Regions from separate parts of the Streptomyces sp. NPDC047880 genome, predicted to be linked through region 2. Evidence: predicted binding sites of a transcription regulator. Region 2 holds the regulator's gene; each other region holds the start of a gene.

Region 1 (7,514 bases), on a different contig from region 2:
CGACGCCGTACCCGACCGGGAACGGCAGCTGCTCCAGCAGGGACCGGCGGGCCGCGTACTCGCCGCCGAGCGGCTGCACGAAGCCGGCCAGCCGCGGCCAGTGCATGTTGAGCAGCGGGCGGGCCATCAGCTCGGTGACCCGGCCGCCCTGCCCGGAGGTCTTGCCGGGGGCGAGCGAATCGGATTCCGTGGCCAGCGGGCGGTCGTACATGGCCTTCACCAGGTCCACGTCCGGGTCCGTGAGCAGCGGGCCCACGATTCCCGAGACGAAGTCGGACGAGAAGTCCCTGAGGTCCGCGTCGACGAAGCAGACGATGTCCCCGCGGGTGACGAGCAGCGATCGCCACAGCACCTCGCCCTTGCCGGGCACGGCGGGCAGGCGCGGGAGTATCGCGTCCCGGTGCACCACCCGCGCGCCCGCGGCGGCGGCGACCTCCGACGTGCGGTCGGTCGACCCCGAGTCGACGACGACCAGCTCGTCGACGAGCGGGACCTGGCGCATCAGGTCGTGGCGGATGACGGAGGCGATGTCACCGACCGTCGCCTCCTCGTTCAGCGCGGGCAGCACCACACTGACCGTCTGGCCGGTGCGCTGCTTCGCTGCGAGGATCTGGTGGAGCGGGCGATCGTTCGCGGACCAGGAACGGGTGCTCAGCCAGCGCTCGACTTCTTCCAGCACCGTGGCGGCTCCTCTGCGTGCTCCGGGCGGGACGGAGTGATCCATCTCGCGGTTCGGACGACTATCTCAATTGTCCTGGTCGTCGGTTACAGTCTTGAACAACGCGGATGACCATCGCATGTCCGGGGTCACCCGCCTTTACAACCGCATACAGCTCATCCAGAGGGGCAGAGGGAAACGGCCCGATGAAGCCCCGGCAACCCTCCAGTCGGTACTCGTAGGTCATTGGCGACCACTGCGCGAGGCTCCCGGCTAGGGAAGGTGCCAAATCCGTCTCACGGCGAGATGCGTCGTGAGGAAGATGAGGAGAAAGGGCCTCGCCTCACATGGCTGTGCAGACTGTTGCAAGCACCACTGACTCCACCGTAGACCTCGGTCCCGCGGCTGCCCTCAGCTGCCGTGAGTGCGGTCACCGCGTACCCCTCGGCCCGGTCTTCGCGTGCGAGGAGTGTTTCGGCCCGCTGGAGATCGCCTACGACTTCTCGGGCTACGACACCGAGGAGCTCCGCAAGCGCATCGAAGCGGGGCCCGCGAACATCTGGCGCTACGCCCCGCTGCTGCCGGTCCCGGCCGACGTGGCGGACAAGCCGAACATCAACCCGGGCTGGACCAAGCTCGTCAAGGCCGACAACCTCGCGCGTGAGCTGGGCGTCGACGCCGGCAAGCTGTTCGTCAAGGACGACTCCGGCAACCCGACGCACTCCTTCAAGGACCGGGTCGTCGCCCAGGCCCTGGAGGCCGCCCGCGCCTTCGGCTTCACCACGCTCTCCTGCTCGTCCACCGGCAACCTCGCCGGTGCGGTGGGTGCCGCGGCGGCCCGCGCCGGCTTCCGCTCCTGCGTGTTCATCCCGCACGACCTGGAGCAGGGCAAGGTCGTCATGGCCGCGGTCTACGGCGGTGAGCTCGTCGGCATCGAGGGCAACTACGACGACGTGAACCGCTTCTGCTCCGAGCTGATCGGCGACCCGGCCGGTGAGGGCTGGGGCTTCGTCAACGTCAACCTGCGGCCGTACTACGCGGAGGGGTCGAAGACCCTCGCGTACGAGATCTGCGAGCAGCTCGGCTGGCGGCTGCCGGACCAGATCGTGGTGCCGATCGCCTCCGGTTCGCAGCTCACGAAGATCGACAAGGGTCTGCAGGAGCTGATCAAGCTCGGTCTGGTCGAGGACAAGCCGTACAAGATCTTCGGCGCGCAGGCGCTCGGCTGCTCCCCGGTGTCCACGGCGTTCAAGGCCGGGCACGACGTGGTGCGCCCGCAGAAGCCGGACACCATCGCCAAGTCCCTCGCCATCGGCAACCCGGCGGACGGGCCGTACGTGCTGGACATCGCGCGGCGGACCGGTGGTGCGGTGGAGGACGTGAACGACGAGCAGGTCGTCGACGCGATCAAGATCCTTGCGCGGACCGAGGGGATCTTCGCGGAGACCGCCGGTGGGGTGACGGTGGGGGTGACCAAGAAGTTGGTCGAGAGCGGGGCGCTCGACCCCACCAAGACCACCGTCGTGCTCAACACCGGAGACGGCCTCAAGACGCTGGACGCGGTGGCCGGCACCGGGCTGACCGCGACCATCCGGCCCAACTTGGACTCGTTCCGCGAGGCCGGGCTCGTCTGATCGTCGATCGCTGCGGGCCGGTGGGGGCTGGTCGCGCAGTTCCCCGCGCCCCCAGGGACGCGCCCCAGCCGTAGCTCAATCGAAACCGGAGGTCATATTCCGATGAGCGTCACCGTTCGGATCCCCACCATCCTGCGTACCTACACCGGCGGGCAGGCCGAGGTCGCCGCCGAGGGGGCGAACCTCGGCGAGGTCATCGCCGATCTGGAGAAGAACCACACCGGGATCGCCGCCCGGGTGCTCGACGACCAGGGCAAGCTGCGCCGGTTCGTCAACGTGTACGTCAACGACGACGACGTGCGCTTCGAGCAGGGTCTGGAGACGGCGACGCCGGACGGTGCCGGTGTGTCGATCATTCCCGCCGTCGCGGGTGGCTGATCCGGTCGGCCGACTCGATTGTTACCTTCGGTAACGACAGTCACTGAGAGTTTATCGAATTGCCCCCTCCGTGAGAGAAGCGGAGGGGGCAATTCTGTGTGGTTGAGCGGGGTACAGTTGGGGAACGCGGTCCCGATCCGCTGATCGGAACCCTGAATTCCCGCTTCGAGCCCGACAAGATGTAGCCAAAGTGTGCATGCCTTTTGAGGCTTTTGTTCCCTTTGCGTCGCCCGACTTGCCCTGAATTCGGGTGAATTCTCCCCACATTCCGGACCCTGTGCGTCCAGAATTCTCGTCCGATTGACCTGTTGCAGAGGGCAGTTGGACAGATACATTCAGCCGCGGTCGACGCGTTCCGGCGCACGCCCCCAACCGTGGGGGGTGAGGTCTGACCCGGGTCCGCGAAGTGTGGATCTGTGCAAGGGCCAGTAATAGGGGAGTTAGGCATGGCTCAGGGCACCGTCAAGTGGTTCAACGCGGAGAAGGGGTACGGCTTCATCGCGGTCGACGGTGGTGCGGATGTTTTCGTCCACTACAGCGCGATCCAGATGGACGGCTACCGCACCCTTGAAGAGGGCCAGCGGGTCGAGTTCGAGATCTCGCAGGGTCAGAAGGGACCGCAGGCCGACATGGTTCGCGTCTCTGCCTGAACGCGCACCACGACCAACGCTCAAGCGACCGGTCTTCTCAGAAGGGCCCGTACCCCCCGGGGTGCGGGCCCTTCGGTCTGTTCGAAGGGGGCGCGGGGCGGTGTTCGCGGGTGGCTGACGCCCCGGCCCGGTACCCGGGAGGCGCTTGCACTCGCAGGGGTCGAGTGCTAATCATTGCGTTAGCACTCTGAAGGTGAGAGTGACAACGTAAGGACCGGGTCGGTGAGGCCCGCAGGCCGGGTGGGGGAAGGAACCCACGAGGCAAGCGAGCCGTCCGTCGCGGGCGCGGGCGCGGTCCGAAGTAATCACCCCCAGTCCTGGAGGGACCACTTCACATGGCCAAGATCATCGCGTTCGACGAGGAGGCGCGGCGCGGCCTCGAGCGCGGCATGAACCAGCTCGCGGACGCCGTCAAGGTGACGCTCGGCCCCAAGGGCCGCAACGTCGTCCTCGAGAAGAAGTGGGGCGCGCCCACGATCACCAACGATGGTGTCTCCATCGCCAAGGAGATCGAGCTCGAGGACCCGTACGAGAAGATCGGCGCCGAGCTGGTCAAGGAAGTCGCCAAGAAGACGGACGACGTCGCCGGTGACGGTACGACCACCGCGACCGTTCTCGCCCAGGCCCTGGTCAAGGAAGGCCTGCGCAACGTCGCCGCCGGCGCCAACCCGATGGCCCTGAAGCGCGGCATCGAGCGCGCCGTCGAGGCCGTCTCCGCCGCCCTGCTGGAGCAGGCGAAGGACGTCGAGACCAAGGAGCAGATCGCCTCCACGGCCTCCATCTCCGCCGCCGACACCCAGATCGGCGAGCTCATCGCCGAGGCCATGGACAAGGTCGGCAAGGAAGGCGTCATCACCGTCGAGGAGTCCCAGACCTTCGGTCTGGAGCTGGAGCTCACCGAGGGTATGCGCTTCGACAAGGGCTACATCTCGGCGTACTTCGCCACCGACATGGAGCGTATGGAGGCCGTCCTCGACGACCCGTACATCCTGATCGCCAACTCGAAGATCAGCAACGTCAAGGACCTGCTGCCGCTCCTCGAGAAGGTCATGCAGTCCGGCAAGCCGCTGCTGATCATCGCCGAGGACGTCGAGGGCGAGGCCCTGTCGACCCTGGTCGTCAACAAGATCCGCGGCACCTTCAAGTCCGTTGCCGTCAAGGCCCCGGGCTTCGGCGACCGCCGCAAGGCGATGCTGCAGGACATCGGCATCCTCACCGGCGGCGAGGTGATCTCCGAGGAGGTCGGCCTCAAGCTGGAGAACGCCACGCTCGACCTGCTGGGCAAGGCCCGCAAGGTCGTCATCACCAAGGACGAGACCACCATCGTCGACGGTGCCGGCTCGGCCGACCAGGTCCAGGGCCGCGTCAACCAGATCCGCGCCGAGATCGAGAACAGCGACTCGGACTACGACCGCGAGAAGCTGCAGGAGCGCCTGGCGAAGCTCGCCGGCGGTGTCGCGGTCATCAAGGCCGGTGCCGCCACCGAGGTGGAGCTCAAGGAGCGCAAGCACCGCATCGAGGACGCCGTGCGCAACGCCAAGGCGGCCGTCGAGGAGGGCATCGTCGCCGGTGGTGGCGTGGCCCTGCTGCAGGCCTCCCAGGTCTTCGAGAAGCTGGAGCTCGAGGGTGACGAGGCGACCGGCGCCAACGCCGTGAAGCTCGCGCTGGAGGCCCCGCTGAAGCAGATCGCCGTCAACGGTGGTCTCGAGGGCGGCGTCGTCGTGGAGAAGGTCCGCAACCTCACCGTCGGCCACGGCCTGAACGCCGCGACCGGTGAGTACGTCGACATGATCGCCGAGGGCATCATCGACCCGGCGAAGGTGACCCGTTCCGCTCTGCAGAACGCCGCCTCCATCGCCGCGCTGTTCCTCACCACCGAGGCCGTCATCGCCGACAAGCCGGAGAAGGCCGCCGCGCCCGCCGGCGGTGGCATGCCGGGCGGTGACATGGACTTCTGATCGACCTGAGGGTTGATCGACGTCCTTACCGAGGGCGGCACTTCCTGTTCCGGCAGGAGGTGCCGCCCTTCGGCGTGCCCGGGGGGCGCCCCGTGCGGGTGCCGGGCGGGAGCCGCGGCGTGTCCGGGATCACAGCGGGTGCGGGATGGCGGGGCGGGACCGGATGGTTGAGGGTTAGGTCGGTCCCATGCGTATGCACATACCCCCCGGTATCCGAAAGTGAGCCCCCACGTGACTGTCGCCGCCTCCGCCTCCCGCGCCGCCGAAATCCTGTCCCGGCCCGTATCGCTGGGCGGCCTGACCGTTCCGAACCGGATCGTGATGGCGCCGATGACCCGCATGTTCTCCCCCGGCGGTGTGCCCGGCGAGGACGTCGTGTCGTACTACGCGCGCCGCGCCGCCGCCGGAGTCGGCCTGATCGTCACCGAGGGCACCTACGTCGGCCACGAGTCGGCCGGGCAGAGCGACAGCGTGCCGCGCTTCCACGGCGACGAGCAGCTCGCGGGCTGGGCGAAGGTCGCCGAGGCGGTGCACGCCGCGGGCGGCACGATCGTGCCGCAGCTGTGGCACATCGGCATGGTCCGCAACCAGGGTGAGCCCCCGGTCGCCGACGCCCCGGCCGTCGGCCCCTCCGGCCTGCGCATCGGCGCGACGGAGCCCACCGGCAAGGTCATGACGCAGGCCGACATCGACGCCGTCATCGGCGCGTTCGCCGAGGCCGCGGCCGCCGCCGAGAGCATCGGCTTCGACGGTGTCGAACTGCACGGCGCCCACGGCTACCTGCTCGACCAGTTCCTCTGGGAGGGCACCAACCGCCGCACCGACGCCTACGGCGGCGACCGCGTCGCCCGCGCCAAGCTCTCCGAGGAGATCGTCGCGGCCGTCCGCGAGACCGTCTCCGCCGACTTCCCCGTCATCTTCCGCTTCTCCCAGTGGAAGCAGGAGGCCTACCGCGCCCGCCTCGCGGAGACCCCGGAGGAGCTGGAGTCCATCCTCGCGCCGCTGGCCGCCGCCGGCGTCGACGCCTTCCACGCCTCCACCCGCCGCTACTGGGTCCCCGAGTTCGACGACTCCGACCTCAACCTGGCCGGCTGGACCAAGAAGCTCACCGGCAAGCCCACCATCACCGTCGGCTCCGTCGGCCTCGACGGAGGCGACTTCCTCAAGTCCTTCCAGGGCCACGGCGCCGAGGTCGGCGACCTCGACAACCTCCTGGACCGCTTCGAGCGCGACGAGTTCGACATGGTCGCCGTCGGCCGCGCCCTGCTCCAGGACCCCGAGTGGGCCCGCAAGGTGCTCGACGGCCGCTTCGGAGAGCTGGCCCCGTACAGCCCGGCGGCGCTGAAGACCCTCAGCTGACCCGCCTCCGCACGGGGTGCCTGGATCCGCTCGCGTCAGTCAAGGAAACTGAACGGACGCTTGTTCGCAGGTACCCCGTGAGGAGACCCAGTGACGACGACCGACTCCCGCCCCTCGGCGGGCGGCCCCTCCGAACAGCCCGGCCCGGTGGTGCGCACCACCGCCGGAGCGGTACGCGGACGGAGGGAGGAGGGGCTCGCCGTCTTCCGCGGCATCCCCTTCGCCGCACCCCCGGTGGGCGAGGCCCGCTTCCAGGCCCCGCGGCCCGCCCCCGCCTGGGACGGCATACGCGACGCGTACGCCTTCGGTCCGCCGCCACCGCAGGACCTCGGCCTGATGGGCGGCCCGGGCCTGATCGACGTACCGCAGGGCGACGACTGGCTCACGGTCAACGTCTGGACCCCCGAGCCCGGCCCGGACGCACGCCGCCCGGTGATGGTCTGGATCTACGGCGGTGCCTACAAGCTCGGCCACGCCGGCAGCCCCGGCTATGACGCCCGCCGCATCGCGGCCGACGGTGACCTCGTCGTCGTGTCCCTCAACTACCGCGTCGGCATGGAGGGCTTCGCCCACATCGAGGGAGCCCCCGCCAACCGCGGACTGCTCGACCAGGTGGCCGCGCTGGAGTGGGTGCGGGACAACATCGAGTCCTTCGGCGGCGATCCCGGCCAGGTCACGGTCTTCGGCGAATCGGCCGGCGCCGGTTCGGTCGCCTCGCTGCTCGCCATGCCGCGCGCGGCCGGGCTGTTCCGCCGGGCGATCGCGCAGAGCGTGCCGGGGACGTTCTTCTCCGACGCCCTGGCCCGTGACATCGGCACGGCCCTCGCCGCGGAGCTGGGCCTGCGCCCCACGGTCGCCGACCTGTCGGCGATCGCCC
Region 2 (7,514 bases):
GGGTGCCGCTTTCCTTGCTCAGGCAGGAGGGGCTGGCCGCTTCACGTCGGGCGTTGGCGGATGGGCTGCTCCAGGAGGGTCCGTATGAGCAGGGGCGGGCTGTACTCACCCTGCGCGGGCGGTTGCTGGCGGACGGGGTTGTCCGGGACCTCGTGGACTGAGGTGCTCGGGGTGGGTGCCGGGGGCGGGGCGATGCGCAGCCCGGCGCGACGAGGTGCCGCTGCGCCCACCCGTGCCGCCCCAGCGGCACGCATGCCCGCAGCCGGGCGGCTGCGGGCGTCTGCTGCTGGGTGGCTGCGCGCTCCCGCAGCCGGGCGGCTGCGCGCGCCCGCCGCTAAGCAGCTGCGCGGCCGGGTGGCTGCTGCGCGTGCCGCTGTCAGGGCGCCGTCACGAAGTCGATCAGTTCTTCCACCCGCCCCAGCAGTTCCGGCTCCAGGTCCTTGTACGAGTGGACCCCCGACAGGACGCGCTGCCAGGCCGCCCCCGTGTTGTCCGGCCAGCCCAGTGCCCGGCACACGCCCGTCTTCCAGTCCTGGCCCCGCGGCACCCGGGGCCACGCCTCGATGCCCAGGGACGACGGTTTCACCGCCTCCCAGACGTCGATGTACGGATGGCCGACGACCAGGGCGTGTTCGCTCGTCACCGACCGGGCGATGCGCCACTCCTTCGAGCCCGGTACGAGGTGGTCCACCAGGACGCCCAGCCGTGCGTCCGGGCCGGGGGCGAACTCGGAGACGATCGCCGGCAGGTCGTCGACGCCCTCCAGGTACTCCACGACCACGCCCTCGATGCGCAGGTCGTCGCCCCACACCTTCTCGACCAGCTCGGCGTCGTGGCGGCCCTCGACGTAGATGCGGCCGGCGCGGGCCACCCGGGCGCGTGCGCCGGGGACGGCGACCGATCCCGAGGCCGTGCGGGTGGGACGCGCGGGGCCGCCCGCCGACGGCCGGACCAGGGTCACCACCCTGCCCTCCAGCAGGAAGCCGCGCGGTTCCATCGGGAACACCCGGTGCTTGCCGAAGCGGTCCTCCAGCGTCACCGTGCCGGCCTCGCAGCGGATCACCGCGCCGCAGAAGCCGGTCCCCGGCTCCTCCACCACCAGGCCCGGCTCCGCCGCCACCTCGGGCACCGGTTTCGGCTTCTTCCACGGCGGGGTCAGATCGGCGGAGTACTGGCGCATTCGGATGACGATAGGAGAAGGCGGTCGGCGATCACCGCGACACGCCGAAACGCGCCGCCAGGGCGTCCCGTTGCGCCCGCACGAACGCCGCGTCCACCACCGCTCCGTGACCGGGCACGTACACCGCGTCCTCACCGCCCAGGCCGAGCAGCCGGTCCAGGGCGGCCGGCCACTGCGACGGCACCGCGTCCGGGCCCGCCTGCGGCTCCCCGGACTCCTCGACCAGGTCGCCGCAGAACACCACCTCCGGATCGCCGGGCACCAGCACCGCAAGGTCGTGCGCGGTGTGCCCCGGCCCGACGTTCGCCAGCAGCACCTGCCGGCCGCCGCCCAGGTCGAGCGTCCACTCCCCGGAGACCAGGTGGCCGGGCGCGACCAGCCGCTCCGCCGCCTCCTCGGCCGCGGGCGCCGCCAGGCCCTGGCGCACCCCGTCCTCGCGCAGTTCCTCGCGGTCCCGCACCCGCGTCAGCAGCGCATCCACCCCCACCGCGCCGAACACCTCGGTGTCCGGGAGGGCCGCTGCGCCGAAGACATGGTCGAAGTGCGGGTGGGTCAGCGCGAGATGTGTCACACGGTGACCGGTGAGTGCCCGCGCCTGCGCGCCCAGCTTCGCGCCCTCGGCGAGGCTCGACCCCGCGTCGATCATGAGGGCCGCCCCCTCCCCGGCGACCAGCCCGATCGTGCAGTCCCATACCGGCAGCCGGCACCGTCCCACCCCGGCGGCCACGCGCTCCCATCCGAGGTCTTCCCAAGTCACCGTCATACGGCGACGCTAGCGGGTGCGCCCTGCTCGGGGCACGGCGCCGCACGACCAGCCTTGCCGGGGGTGTACCCCACCGCCGTACACTGGGCCGGGGAATGCTGGCACTCGCACGCGCAGAGTGCCAGGCCGGACCGGCAGGGCAAACAGGCGGAGACATCTGGAGGTGTGCGCGATGCTCAGTGAACGCAGGCTTCAGGTGCTGCGCGCCATCGTCCAGGACTACGTCGGCACCGAGGAGCCGGTGGGCTCCAAGGCCCTCACCGAGCGGCACAACCTCGGCGTCTCCCCGGCCACCGTCCGCAACGACATGGCGGCCCTCGAGGACGAGGGGTACATCGCCCAGCCGCACACCAGCGCCGGGCGCATCCCCACCGACAAGGGCTACCGGCTGTTCGTCGACAAGCTCGCCGGCGTCAAGCCGATGACCGCGCCCGAGCGGCGCGCGATCCAGAACTTCCTCGAGGGCGCCGTCGACCTCGACGACGTCGTGGCGCGTACGGTACGGCTGCTCGCCCAGCTCACGCGACAGGTCGCCGTCGTGCAGTACCCGTCGCTGACCCGTTCGACCGTGCGGCACGTGGAGCTGCTCTCCCTCGCGCCCGCGCGGGTGATGCTCGTGCTGATCACGGACACCGGGCGGGTCGAGCAGCGCGTGGTCGACTGCCCGGCGCCCTTCGGCGACGCCTCGCTCGCGGATCTGCGCGCCCGCCTCAACAGCCGCGTGGCGAACCGCCGTTTCGCGGATGTGCCGAGTCTGGTGGAGGATCTCCCCGAGGCGTTCGAGCTCGAGGACCGGGGTACGGTCTCCACGGTGCTCTCCGCGCTTCTGGAGACGCTCGTCGAGGAGAACGAGGAGCGGCTGATGATCGGCGGCACCGCCAATCTGACCCGCTTCGGTCATGACTTCCCCCTCACGATCCGGCCGGTGCTGGAGGCGCTCGAGGAGCAGGTCGTGCTCCTCAAGCTGCTCGGCGAGGCGAAGGATCCGGGCGTGACCGTACGGATCGGTCACGAGAACGCCCACGAAGGACTCAACTCCACGTCCGTCGTGTCGGTCGGCTACGGTTCGGGCGGCGAGGCAGTCGCCAAGCTCGGCGTGGTCGGACCGACCCGCATGGACTACCCGGGAACGATGGGAGCGGTACGCGCAGTGGCACGGTACGTCGGACAGATCCTGGCGGAGTCGTAGTGGCCACGGACTACTACGCCGTACTCGGCGTGCGCCGCGACGCGTCGCAGGAAGAGATCAAGAAGGCCTTCCGGCGGCTCGCACGCGAGCTGCACCCGGACGTCAACCCCGATCCGAAGACCCAGGAGCGGTTCAAGGAGATCAACGCCGCTTACGAGGTGCTGTCGGACCCGCAGAAGAAGCAGGTCTACGACCTCGGCGGCGACCCGCTCTCGCAGGCCGGCGGCGGTGGCGCCGGCGGCTTCGGGGCCGGTGGCTTCGGGAACTTCTCGGACATCATGGACGCGTTCTTCGGCACGGCGTCGCAGCGCGGACCGCGCTCGCGCACCCGCCGCGGCCAGGACGCCATGATCCGTATCGAGGTCGAGCTCGACGAGGCGGCCTTCGGCACGACCAAGGACATCCAGGTCGACACGGCCGTCGTCTGCAACACCTGCAGCGGTGAGGGCGCGGCGCCGGGCACCTCCGCCCAGACGTGTGACATGTGCCGCGGCCGCGGTGAGGTCTCGCAGGTGACCCGGTCCTTCCTGGGCCAGGTCATGACGTCCCGCCCGTGCCCGCAGTGCCAGGGCTTCGGCACGGTCGTCCCGACCCCGTGCCCGGAGTGCGCGGGCGACGGCCGCGTCCGGTCCCGCCGCACGCTCACGGTCAAGATCCCGGCCGGTGTCGACAACGGCACGCGCATCCAGCTCGCCGGCGAGGGCGAGGTCGGCCCCGGCGGCGGTCCGGCCGGTGACCTCTACGTCGAGATCCACGAGCTGCCGCACAGCACGTTCCAGCGGCGCGGCGACGACCTGCACTGCACGGTGACGATCCCCATGACGGCGGCGGCCCTCGGCACGAAGGTGCCGCTGGAGACGCTCGACGGCATGGAGGAGGTCGACATCCGCCCGGGCACCCAGTCCGGCCAGTCGATCCCGCTGCACGGCCGGGGCGTCACGCACCTGCGCGGCGGCGGACGCGGCGACCTCATCGTCCACGTCGAGGTCCAGACCCCGACCAAGCTCGACCCCGAGCAGGAGCGCCTCCTGCGCGAACTCTCCAAACTCCGCGGAGAGGAACGCCCCACGGGGCAGTTCCAGCCGGGGCAGCAGGGGTTGTTCTCGCGGTTGAAGGATGCGTTCAACGGGCGTTGACCGGGCGCCTGCAACGGGTGCTGACGGGGCACCTCCCGGGAGACGGGAGGTGCTTGTTCCTCTGGTCTATGCCAGTCGGCAGGCCGGTTTAGGGGTTGTCCGGAGGACGTGACAACATGCCGTCATGTCCTCCGCACTGACCGATCTCTTCCCCCACCCGATCGTGCAGGCCCCCATGGCGGGCGGCGTCTCCGTACCGAAGCTCGCCGCCGCCGTGTGCGAAGCGGGCGGGCTGGGATTCCTCGCCGCCGGCTACAAGACCGCCGACGGGATGTACCAGGAGATCAAGCAGCTCCGGAGCCTCACCGGCAGGCCCTTCGGTGTCAACGTCTTCATGCCGCAGCCGGAGTACGCCGACCCCGCCGCCGTCGACGTCTACGCCCACCAGCTGGCCGGCGAGGCCACCTGGTACGAGGCCGAGCTCGGCGACCCGGACAGCGGACGGGACGACGGCTTCGAGGCCAAGCTCGTGGTGCTGCGCGACAACCCCGTACCGGTCGTGTCGTTCCACTTCGGCGTCCCGGGCCGGGAGGTCGTCGACGCCCTGCACCGCGTCGGCACCTTCGTCCTGGCCGCCGCGACCACCCCCGACGAGGCCCGGGCCGTGGAGCGGGCGGGCGCGGACGGGGTCATCGCCCAGGGCGTCGAGGCCGGCGGCCACCAGGGCACCCACCGGGACATCCCCGAGACGGACGGCTCCGGCCTCGGACTGCTGTCGCTGATCGCCCAGGTCCGCGAGGCCGTGAGCATCCCGATCGTCGCCGCCGGCGGCATCATGCGCGGCAGCCAGATCGCCGGTGTCCTCGCCGCGGGCGCGAGCGCGGCCCAGCTGGGCACCGCCTTCCTCGCCACGGCCGAGTCGGGGGCGCACGCCCTGCACAAGCAGGCACTGACCAACCCCCTGTTCGTGCGTACGGAGTTGACCCGGGCGTTCTCCGGGCGGCCCGCGCGCGGCCTCGTCAACCGGTTCCTGCGCGAGCACGGCCCGTACGCGCCCGCCGCCTACCCCGAGATCCACCACCTCACCGCGCCCCTGCGCAAGGCCGCCGCCAAGGCCGGTGACGCGCAGGGCATGGCGCTGTGGGCCGGACAGGGGCACCGGATGGCGCGGGAGCTGCCCGCCGGGCAGCTGGTGGAGGTGCTGGCCGGGGAACTGGCCGCCGCCCGGGCGTCGTTGACGAGCGGAGGTGCGCTGTGACCGCGCCGGTGTTCGTGGCCGAGGGCTTCGCCGCGGGCGGTGACGGCCGGTACGTCCTCGACGGGCCCGAGGGGCGGCACGCCGTCTCCGTGAAGCGGCTGCGCGCCGGTGAGGACGTCGTCCTCACGGACGGGGCCGGCCGCTGGGCGGACTGCGTCGTGCTCGACACGGAGGGGAAGGACCGGCTGATCCTCCGGCTGGAGTCGGTGCACGAGGAGCCGGCGGAACAGCCCCGGGTCACCGTCGTCCAGGCGCTGCCCAAGGGCGACCGGGGAGAGCTCGCCGTCGAGACGATGACCGAGGTCGGGGTCGACGCGATCGTGCCCTGGGCGGCGGCACGCTGCATCACGCAGTGGAAGGGCGAACGAGGGGCGAAGGCGCTGGGCAAGTGGCGGGCGACGGCCCGGGAGGCCGGCAAGCAGTCCCGCCGGGTGCGCTTCCCCGAGGTCGCGGAGGCGGCCACGAGCAGGCAGGTCGCCGCCCTGCTGGCCGGAGCGGAGTTCGCCGCCGTGCTGCACGAGAGCGGGGACGCGCCCCTGGCCACCGCCGACCTGCCGGCCACCGGCGAGATCGTGCTGGTCGTGGGGCCCGAGGGGGGCGTGGCGCCGGAGGAACTGGCGCTGTTCGAGGAGGCGGGGGCCAAGGCGTACCGCCTCGGGCGCAGTGTGCTGCGCACATCGACCGCCGGGACGGCCGCCGCGGCCGTACTCCTGGCACGCACCGGACGCTGGTCCTGACCCCCTCGGAGGCATCGTGGAACTCGCACAGGTACGTCTGCTCGTGACCGACTTCGCCGCCTGTTACCGCTTCTACGGCGAGGTCCTCGGCCTCAAACCGCAGTCGGGGGCGGCGAACGGGCCGTACGAGAAGTTCAGCCCCGCGGTCGGCTCCGCGGGGATCGCGCTTCAGGACCGGTCGATGATGGCCGAGGTGCTCGACGAACTGGGCGAAACGGCCGAGGGGCACCGCTCCCTGGTCGTGCTGCGGGTGGACGGGCTGGATGCGTACTGCGAGGAGATCACGATGCGCGGCGCCACGGTCCTGCACGGCCCGGCGCCCATGACGGACCGCATGCGTGTGGCCCATCTCAAGGACCCCGAGGGCAACTTGGTGGAGCTTCAGGAGTGGCTGCTGCTGCGCGGCTGACGCCTTTGCGCCCTACCGCGCGGCCCCCGACAGTGGCAGGCTCCCCTCCATGGGGGCTTCAGGAAGTCATCGGCCGGTGCCGCGCGGGCGGCGCGTCGCGATCGCGGCGACCTTCGCCGTGGTGGCCGTGGGCGGCGCCGCCGCCTGCGAACCGGGCAGCGTCAGCGCCGCGTCCGTCGCGTACACCACCGACGAGACCGTGACCAAGGAACTCAACCGGCAGAAGGCGGGCGTGCGGTGGCTCACCTGCACCGCCTCCTACGGGGAGAACGGCGGGAAGGCGTCACCCTCGGCGCGTGAGCGGACCGTCGCCACCGTCGACTGCGAGGGGGAGACCGACGACGGCAAGGACATCACCGTCGACGGCAAGGTCACCCACGCGGTGGACGGCGCCTGTGTGCGCGGGAACATCACCGCCAAGGTGGACGGCAAGGTGTGGTTCCAGGTCGACGGCCTCGGCGACTGCAACTCCAGCACCCCGCCTCCCGTCGGGGGGCCGCCGAACGGGCAGCCCGGACCGACCGTCACGGTGACCGTCACCCAGACCATCTGGTGCGAGCGGTACCCGGACTGCCGCCCCGTCGAGGGCAAGTGATCCGAACCCTGTCCGTCCGGCGTCGTCCCTGCATAGGGTGATCGGGTGACATCGCCTGCTTACCTCCGGTTCCCCCATGTGCACGGCGACCTGGTCGCCTTCACCGCCGAGGACGACGTGTGGCTCGCTCCACTCGACGGCGGCCGGGCCTGGCGGGTCAGCGCCGACAACATGCCGGTGACCCAGCCCCGGATCTCGCCCGACGGCACCACCGTCGCCTGGACCTCCAGCCGGGACGGCGCCCCCGAGGTGTTCATCGCCCCGGTCGACGGCGGCCCCGCCAAGCGGCTGACGTACTGGGGAAGTC
Region 3 (7,514 bases), on a different contig from region 2:
CCCGCATCGAGCCGAAGCGAATCGGCTGCACTGCCGAAACTTTCGACGGGCTTCGGGCCTTGAAATCTGAGAATTTCCGAAGAAAGAACGCCCTGAGCTCCCTGCCCGTCAAAAATCGGACTTATGTTCCTGCCCGTGACGGGACACCACGGGGACGAGGGCTCGGAAGCCGGCCGGCGGTCGCGAGCACTGAAGACGGCCGGCCTGATTCTGGCGGGGACGCTGGTGCTGGCTGCCGGAGCGGCCGGCTGGGCCTACTGGCATCTCAGCGACAACATCACCGGCGTCGACATCGACGGCGCACTGGGCGACAACCGGCCGGCGAAGCGGGTGACCACACCCTCGCCCTCGGCATCGGCCCTGCCGAGCGAGGCCCTCAACATCCTGGTCCTGGGCTCCGACTCGCGCAGCGGCGAGGAGAACCGCAGGCTCGGCGGCGGCGACAGTTCGGGCGCCCGTTCCGACACGGCGATGGTCGTCCACCTGGACGCGGGGCGGACCACCGCGACGGTGGTGAGCATCCCGCGTGACACCCTGGTCACCCGCCCGTCCTGCCCTCGCCCCTCCGGTGGCTCGACACGAGTCGCCCGCCTCGCGATGTTCAACAGCGCGTACGAGGTGGGCGGCCCGGTCTGCGCGGTGAAGACGGTCGAGGCGCTGACGAACGTCCGCATGGACCACTACCTCGAAATCGACTTCTCGGGTTTCGCCCGGCTGGTCGACGCGCTCGGCGGTGTCACCGTCACCACGGACGAGGACATCACCGACGAGGACAGCCACCTCCGGCTGAAGGCGGGCACCCACCACCTGGACGGCACCCGGGCCCTCGCGTTCGCCCGCACCCGGCACGGCATAGGCGACGGCAGCGACCTGGGCCGCATAGGCCTCCAGCAGCAGCTGGTGAAGGCCCTGCTGGAGCAGATCGCCTCCCAGGACCTGCTCACCGACCCGGCCGAGCTGTACCGCGTCGCCGACACGGTCACCGCCGGCCTCACCGCCGACACCGGCCTGGACTCCCTCGCCGAACTGACCCGTCTCGGGCAGAGCCTCAAGGGCCTCTCGGCGAGCGGGGTGCGGACGGTGACGATGCCGGTGGTACAGGCGCCGTCGGATCCCAACCGGGTGGTGGCAGCGGAGCCGCAGGCCGGGAAGCTGTGGGAGTCGCTGCGCTGACCTGCGGCAACATGCCCCGGAGAAGGACGTCGAAAAACGTCGAAGAAGATCCGGCGCGTGTGTCGATCCGGCGGCCCCCCGATCGACGCAGGGGTGAGAGCGGGGAAGAGCCCCGCTTCCGAAGACCCCGAGGAGTCACCATGCCGCGCTTTCTCACCCTGATCCGCATCGACGAGAAGAACGCCCCCGCCGAGGGGCCGAGCCCCGAGCTCATGGAGCGGATGGGCAAGCTGCTGGAGGAGATCACCAAGGCCGGGGTCATGCTCGACACGGCCGGGCTGACGCCGACTTCGGACGGCACCCGGGTGACCTGGGAGGGCGGTCAGCTGTCCGTCACCGACGGTCCGTGAGGGGTACGCCGCCACGGCGGGCGACGACTGGCTGCGCCCGTCCCTGTGCGAGGACGCCCTGCGCCTGGCCCGGGTGCTCTCGGCCCTGATGCCGAAGGAATCCGAGGTGCACGGCCTCACCGCGCTGCTGGAGCTCCAGGCCTCCCGGACCGCGGCCCGTACCGGCCCCTCCGGCGAGCCGGTCCTGTTGAAGGACCAGAACCGCTCCCGCTGGAACCGCATGCTCATCGCCCGCGGTTTCGCCGCGCTGGGCCGGGCCGAGGCCACCTCCTCCGGCGGCCCGGGCCCGTACACCCTGCAAGCGGCCATCGCCGCCTGCCACGCGCACGCGTACACCTACGAGGAGACCGACTGGGCCCGCATCGCCACCCTCTACGGCCTTCTGGCCGCCCGCTCCCCGTCGCCGGTCGTGGAGCTGAACCGTGCGGTGGCCGTCTCGATGTCCGAGGGCCCGGCCCCGGCCCTCGTCCTCGTCGACGCCCTGGCCGGCGACCCGGCCCTGCGGGACTACCACCTGCTGCCCAGCGTCCGCGGCGATCTCCTGGCCCGTCTCGGCCGCACGGCGGAGGCCCGGGCGGAGTTCGAGCGGGCGGCGTCGCTCACCCGGAACGCGAGGGAGCGGGACCTGCTGCTGCGGAGGGCGGCCGAGCCGTCCTGAAGGTCAGGCGGGGTGCCCGATGAGCATCGCCGGGGCCCCCGCGACCCGGGTCAGGAACACCGTCGCCGCGTGCGGGCCCTGCGGCTTGACCTTCCTGCGGAGCTCCTCCGGCTCGACCGCCGAGCCCCGCTTCTTCACGGTCAGCGTGCCGACCTGCCGCTCCCGCAGGAGGGCCTTCAGCCTCTTGACGTTGAAGGGCAGGTGGTCGGTGATCTCGTAGGCCGTGGCGTACGGGGTCGGGCGCAGGGTGTCGCCCGTGACGTACGCGATGGTCGCGTCGAGCAGGCCGCCGCCTACCTGGTCGGCCACTTCGGCGACCAGGTGGGCCCGGATGACGGCGCCGTCGGGCTCGTAGAGGTAGCGGCCGGGCGGGCGGACGTCCGGGTCGGGCAGGCCGCGGGAGAGCAGGCTGCGGGGGCCGGGCAGGAGGGTCGCCCGGACCGCCCCCGGCTCGGTGCCGAACCACAGCACGGCCTCCTTGACGTCCCCGCCGTCGGAGATCCACTCGGCCTCGGCGTCCTCGGGGACCGCCTCGTGCGGGACGCCGGGGGCGATCTTCAGAGCGGCGTGGGGCGCCCGGCGGGCGGCGGAGACCGCCCAGGACAGCGGCGGCGAGTACGCCTCGGGGTCGAAGATCCGGCCGCGGCCGCCGCGCCGGGCGGGGTCGACGAACACGGCGTCAAAACCGGCCGTGTCCACCTCCGTGACGTCGGCCTCGCGTACCTCGACGAGGCCGGCCAGGCCCAGCGCCTCGGCGTTGGCCCGGGCCGCGGCGGCCGTCTGCGGGTCCCGGTCCACGGCCAGGACGCGGATTCCGGCGCGGGCCAGCGCGATCGCGTCACCGCCGATGCCGCAGCACAGGTCGGCGACCGAGGTGATGCCCGACTCGGCCATCCGCCGGGCCCGGTAGGCCCCCACGCTCGCCCGCGTCGACTGCTCGACCCCGTTCGGCGTGAAGAACATCCGGCCCGCGTCCTCGGCCCCGAACTTGGCCACCGCCCGCTGCCGCAGCCGTGCCTGGCCGAGCGCCGCCGACACGAGTTCGGCGGGGTGCTCGCGGCGCAGCCGGGTCGCGACGGCCAGCTCCCGCGCCGGGTCGGTGTCCCGCACCTCGTCGAGGAGGGCGCTGCCTTCGGGGGTGAGGAGGAGGTCGAGGTCGTTCACCGGATCATTGTCGGCCACGGCGGAAGAGGGGGTGCCGCCGGCCGGGTGCTGCGAACGGGCAGGGAGACCCGTGGCCGGTGGGTGCTGCCGGAGGGGGCCGCGGCCGCTCCCGGAGCCCGGCCGGTGTGGGCCAGTCGGAGGATGGTGGGGGCGCCGGCCGCGGTGTCGGGCGGGATCGCCGGGAGGGGGCTGCGAGGATCCGGCACCATGCGAGCAGTCGTACAAAACGATGAAAGCCGGGCATGGGGGCGGGTGCCCGCCGGCGCACGGATCGTCCTCGCCGTGCTCGTCCTCGCCGCCATCGCCTCCGGCTGCGCGCAGGACGGCGGCGACCAGGTCACCCCGGCCGGCGGCCAGCAGCCCCTCGACGCGCCCCCGGCCCGCGCGCTCGACTCCTACGCCACCAAGCTGCGCGCCGCGCACGCCGCCCGGGCCGCCGCCGCACACCGCTGGGACCTGCGCAGGACCCCGTCAGTCGCCCCGCCCGCGCCCGTGGCCAAGCCGAGGATCAGGACCCGCAAGGGCTTCGAGGTGGACGGCCACCGGGAGCTGGACCTCCCGCCCGTCTTCACGAGGATCCCCACCCGCGACAAGGTCGTCTTCCTCACCATCGACGACGGAGCCGAGAAGGACCCCGCGTTCCTGCGGATGATGACCGACCTCGACGTGCCGTACAGCGCCTTCCTCAGCGGCTACCTGGTCAAGGACGACCCCGGCTACTTCCGGCGGATGCAGTCCAAGGGCGTGGCGCTGCACAACCACACCCTGTACCACCCCAATCTGCGGGGCCTGTCGTACCGGGCGCAGGTGCGCGAGATCTGCGGCATGCAGCGCTACATGGAGAGGCGCTTCGGCACCCGCCCCACGCTCTTCCGCCCGCCCTACGGCAGCTACGACCGGGCGACCCTGCGCGCCGCCAAGGCCTGCGGCATCGCCTACGTGCCGCTGTGGAACGAGGAGGTCTTCGCCGACCACTGGGAGTACCGCGACGGGGGCCGGAAGCTGCGCCCGGGCGACATCGTCCTCACGCACTTCCGGGGCCGCGACCAGTGGAAGGGCACGATGGCCGACATGGTCCGCCGCTTCCTGAACAAGGTCGCGGCCCAGGGCTACACGGTGGCGCGGCTGGAGGACTACCTGTGAGGCGGCCGGCCGCCGCCCTGCTGTGCGCGGCCCTGCTGACCGGCTGCGCCGGGGCTCCGGGGGAGCGGCCGGGCACCGCCGACGGCCGCGCCCGGGACCCGGCACCCGAGGTGAGCGACCCGCGCCGGCTGCCGCCCGTCGTGGACCACGTCCCCACCCGCGAGCCCGTCGTCTTCCTCACCTACGACGACGGCGCCGAACGCGACCCCCGCTTCATCGGCCTCGTCCGCGAACGGCGGCTCCCGGTCAGCATGTTCCTCACGGACAGCGTCGTGGGACCCGGCTACGGCCACTTCGCCCGGCTGCGCGCGGTCGGCGCGTCCCTCCAGAACCACACCCTCGACCACCCCGCCCTGCGCGGCCTGCCGTACGCCGGACAGCGCGCCGAGATCTGCGGCCAGCAGCACAAACTCCGCTCCCGCTTCGGCGTCACCCCCCGGCTCCTCCGCCCGCCCTACGGCACCTACGACACCACGACCCTGCGCGCCGCCGGCGACTGCGGCATCACCGCGGTCGTCCTGTGGCGCGCGTCCCTGGGCGCCGACGGCGAACTGACGTACACCCGGGGCGCGCACGGTCTGCGGGCGGGCGACATCGTCTCGGTGCCGTCCGGCGAGACCGGGTCCCTGACCCTCACGGAACGGACCGAGCGCCTGCTGCGGGAGATCGGGGAACGGGGGCTGCGCGTGGGGCGGCTCGAGGACCACCTGGAGCGGGCACCCGCACGACGCGCCGTCGGCAATTAGCAGTCCGCTTGACCGAGTGCTAATCGCAGTCATAGTCTCGGCTCTGGCACTCCCCCTAGGAGAGTGCCAACACAGCGACGGGCAGGTCCGGCACCCGCGACGACGGATCCACCTGGTCGCCACCTCAGACAGTTAACCCCGTGAGATCTCCGAAGGGGGAGGTCGGATCGTGACGACCACCAGCTCCAAGGTTGCCATCAAGCCGCTCGAGGACCGCATCGTGGTCCAGCCGCTCGACGCCGAGCAGACCACCGCCTCTGGCCTGGTCATCCCGGACACCGCCAAGGAGAAGCCCCAGGAGGGCGTCGTCCTGGCCGTGGGCCCGGGCCGCTTCGAGGACGGCAACCGTCTTCCGCTCGACGTCTCCGTCGGCGACGTCGTGCTCTACAGCAAGTACGGCGGCACCGAGGTGAAGTACAACGGCGAGGAGTACCTCGTCCTCTCGGCCCGCGACGTGCTCGCGATCGTCGAGAAGTAATTCACCCCAAGCACCTTGCTTCGAACTGCGCCCCTGGCCCCCGCGATCGCCAATAAGCCGGGCGCCCGGGGCGCAGTGCCGTATATCCCAGATTCCGGAAGAGGGCTCACGCTCCCATGGCGAAGATCCTGAAGTTCGACGAGGACGCCCGTCGCGCCCTCGAGCGCGGCGTCAACAAGCTTGCCGACACGGTCAAGGTGACGATCGGCCCCAAGGGCCGCAATGTCGTCATCGACAAGAAGTTCGGCGCTCCCACCATCACCAACGACGGTGTGACCATCGCCCGTGAGGTCGAGGTCGAGGACCCGTACGAGAACCTCGGTGCCCAGCTGGTCAAGGAGGTGGCGACCAAGACCAACGACATCGCGGGTGACGGTACGACCACCGCGACCGTGCTCGCCCAGGCGCTCGTGCGCGAGGGCCTGAAGAACGTCGCCGCCGGTGCCTCCCCGGCCGCCCTGAAGAAGGGCATCGACGCCGCCGTCGCCGCGGTCTCCGAGGAGCTCCTCGCGACCGCCCGGCCGATCGACGAGAAGTCCGACATCGCCGCCGTCGCCGGTCTGTCCGCCCAGGACACGCAGGTCGGCGAGCTCATCGCCGAGGCGATGGACAAGGTCGGCAAGGACGGCGTCATCACCGTCGAGGAGTCCAACACCTTCGGCCTGGAGCTGGACTTCACCGAGGGCATGGCCTTCGACAAGGGCTACCTGTCGCCGTACTTCGTGACGGACCAGGAGCGCATGGAAGCCGTCCTGGACGACCCGTACATCCTCATCACGCAGGGCAAGATCTCCGCCATCGCGGACCTGCTGCCGCTGCTGGAGAAGGTCATCCAGGCCAACGCCTCCAAGCCGCTGCTGATCATCGCCGAGGACGTCGAGGGCGAGGCCCTGTCCACCCTCGTCGTGAACAAGATCCGCGGCACCTTCAACGCCGTCGCGGTGAAGGCCCCGGGCTTCGGCGACCGCCGCAAGGCGATGCTGCAGGACATGGCCGTCCTCACCGGCGCCACGGTCGTCTCCGAGGAGGTCGGCCTCAAGCTCGACCAGGTCGGCCTGGACGTCCTCGGCTCCGCCCGCCGCGTCACCGTCACCAAGGACGACACCACCATCGTCGACGGCGCCGGCAAGAAGGACGACGTGCACGGCCGCGTCGCCCAGATCAAGGCCGAGATCGAGACCACCGACTCCGACTGGGACCGCGAGAAGCTCCAGGAGCGCCTCGCGAAGCTGGCCGGCGGCGTGTGCGTCATCCGCGTGGGTGCCGCCACCGAGGTCGAGCTCAAGGAGCGCAAGCACCGTCTGGAGGACGCCATCTCCGCGACCCGCGCCGCGGTCGAGGAGGGCATCGTCTCCGGTGGTGGCTCCGCGCTGGTCCACGCCGTCAAGGTCCTCGAGGGCAACCTCGGCAAGACCGGCGACGAGGCCACGGGTGTCGCGGTCGTCCGCAAGGCCGCCGTCGAGCCGCTGCGCTGGATCGCCGAGAACGCCGGCCTCGAGGGCTACGTCATCACCTCCAAGGTCGCCGAGCTCGACAAGGGCCAGGGCTTCAACGCTGCCACCGGCGAGTACGGCGACCTGGTGAAGGCCGGCGTCATCGACCCGGTCAAGGTCACCCGCTCCGCCCTGGAGAACGCCGCCTCCATCGCCTCCCTCCTGCTCACGACCGAGACCCTGGTCGTCGAGAAGAAGGAAGAGGAGGAGCCGGCCGCCGCGGGCCACGGCCACGGCCACGCCCACTGACGACCAAGGTCGCCAGAGCCTGAGTGAGGGCCCGGCACCCCGTAAGGGGCGCCGGGCCCT

The links. Region 2 encodes HrcA, which represses chaperone genes, less so after heat shock. Its sites were predicted from a motif close to TTNGCACTCNGNNNNNCNGAGTGCNAA; they were not measured.
Region 1: groL (chaperonin GroEL) is a predicted target of HrcA. The motif match lies at 3,500-3,526, and genes of this name have one in related genera.
Region 3: groES (co-chaperone GroES) is a predicted target of HrcA. The motif match lies at 5,278-5,304, and genes of this name have one in related genera.

What each region holds. Positions count from the first base shown of each region.
Region 1 covers NZ_JBEZOK010000005.1:147,996-155,509, forward strand. Annotated here, with positions in the region: gene AB0937_RS10440 (glucosyl-3-phosphoglycerate synthase) at 1-679, opposite strand, end outside; SAM riboswitch class I at 832-987, shown strand; gene thrC (threonine synthase) at 1,006-2,292, shown strand; gene AB0937_RS10450 (MoaD/ThiS family protein) at 2,395-2,670, shown strand; gene AB0937_RS10455 (cold-shock protein) at 3,117-3,320, shown strand; gene groL (chaperonin GroEL) at 3,656-5,278, shown strand; gene AB0937_RS10465 (NADH:flavin oxidoreductase) at 5,510-6,637, shown strand; gene AB0937_RS10470 (carboxylesterase family protein) at 6,728-7,514, shown strand, end outside.
Region 2 covers NZ_JBEZOK010000001.1:761,862-769,375, forward strand. Annotated here, with positions in the region: gene hemW (radical SAM family heme chaperone HemW) at 1-161, shown strand, start outside; gene AB0937_RS03605 (DUF3097 domain-containing protein) at 377-1,180, opposite strand; gene AB0937_RS03610 (MBL fold metallo-hydrolase) at 1,212-1,943, opposite strand; gene hrcA (heat-inducible transcriptional repressor HrcA) at 2,116-3,132, shown strand; gene dnaJ (molecular chaperone DnaJ) at 3,132-4,268, shown strand; gene AB0937_RS03625 (nitronate monooxygenase) at 4,393-5,466, shown strand; gene AB0937_RS03630 (16S rRNA (uracil(1498)-N(3))-methyltransferase) at 5,463-6,203, shown strand; gene AB0937_RS03635 (VOC family protein) at 6,220-6,612, shown strand; gene AB0937_RS03640 (hypothetical protein) at 6,662-7,207, shown strand; gene AB0937_RS03645 (S41 family peptidase) at 7,253-7,514, shown strand, end outside.
Region 3 covers NZ_JBEZOK010000004.1:42,031-49,544, reverse strand. Annotated here, with positions in the region: gene AB0937_RS07945 (LCP family protein) at 124-1,173, shown strand; partial or broken gene AB0937_RS07940 (transcriptional regulator) at 1,314-1,520, shown strand; partial or broken gene AB0937_RS07935 (DUF6596 domain-containing protein) at 1,522-2,181, shown strand; gene AB0937_RS07930 (methyltransferase domain-containing protein) at 2,185-3,345, opposite strand; gene AB0937_RS07925 (polysaccharide deacetylase family protein) at 3,553-4,488, shown strand; gene AB0937_RS07920 (polysaccharide deacetylase family protein) at 4,485-5,234, shown strand; gene groES (co-chaperone GroES) at 5,404-5,712, shown strand; gene groL (chaperonin GroEL) at 5,829-7,454, shown strand.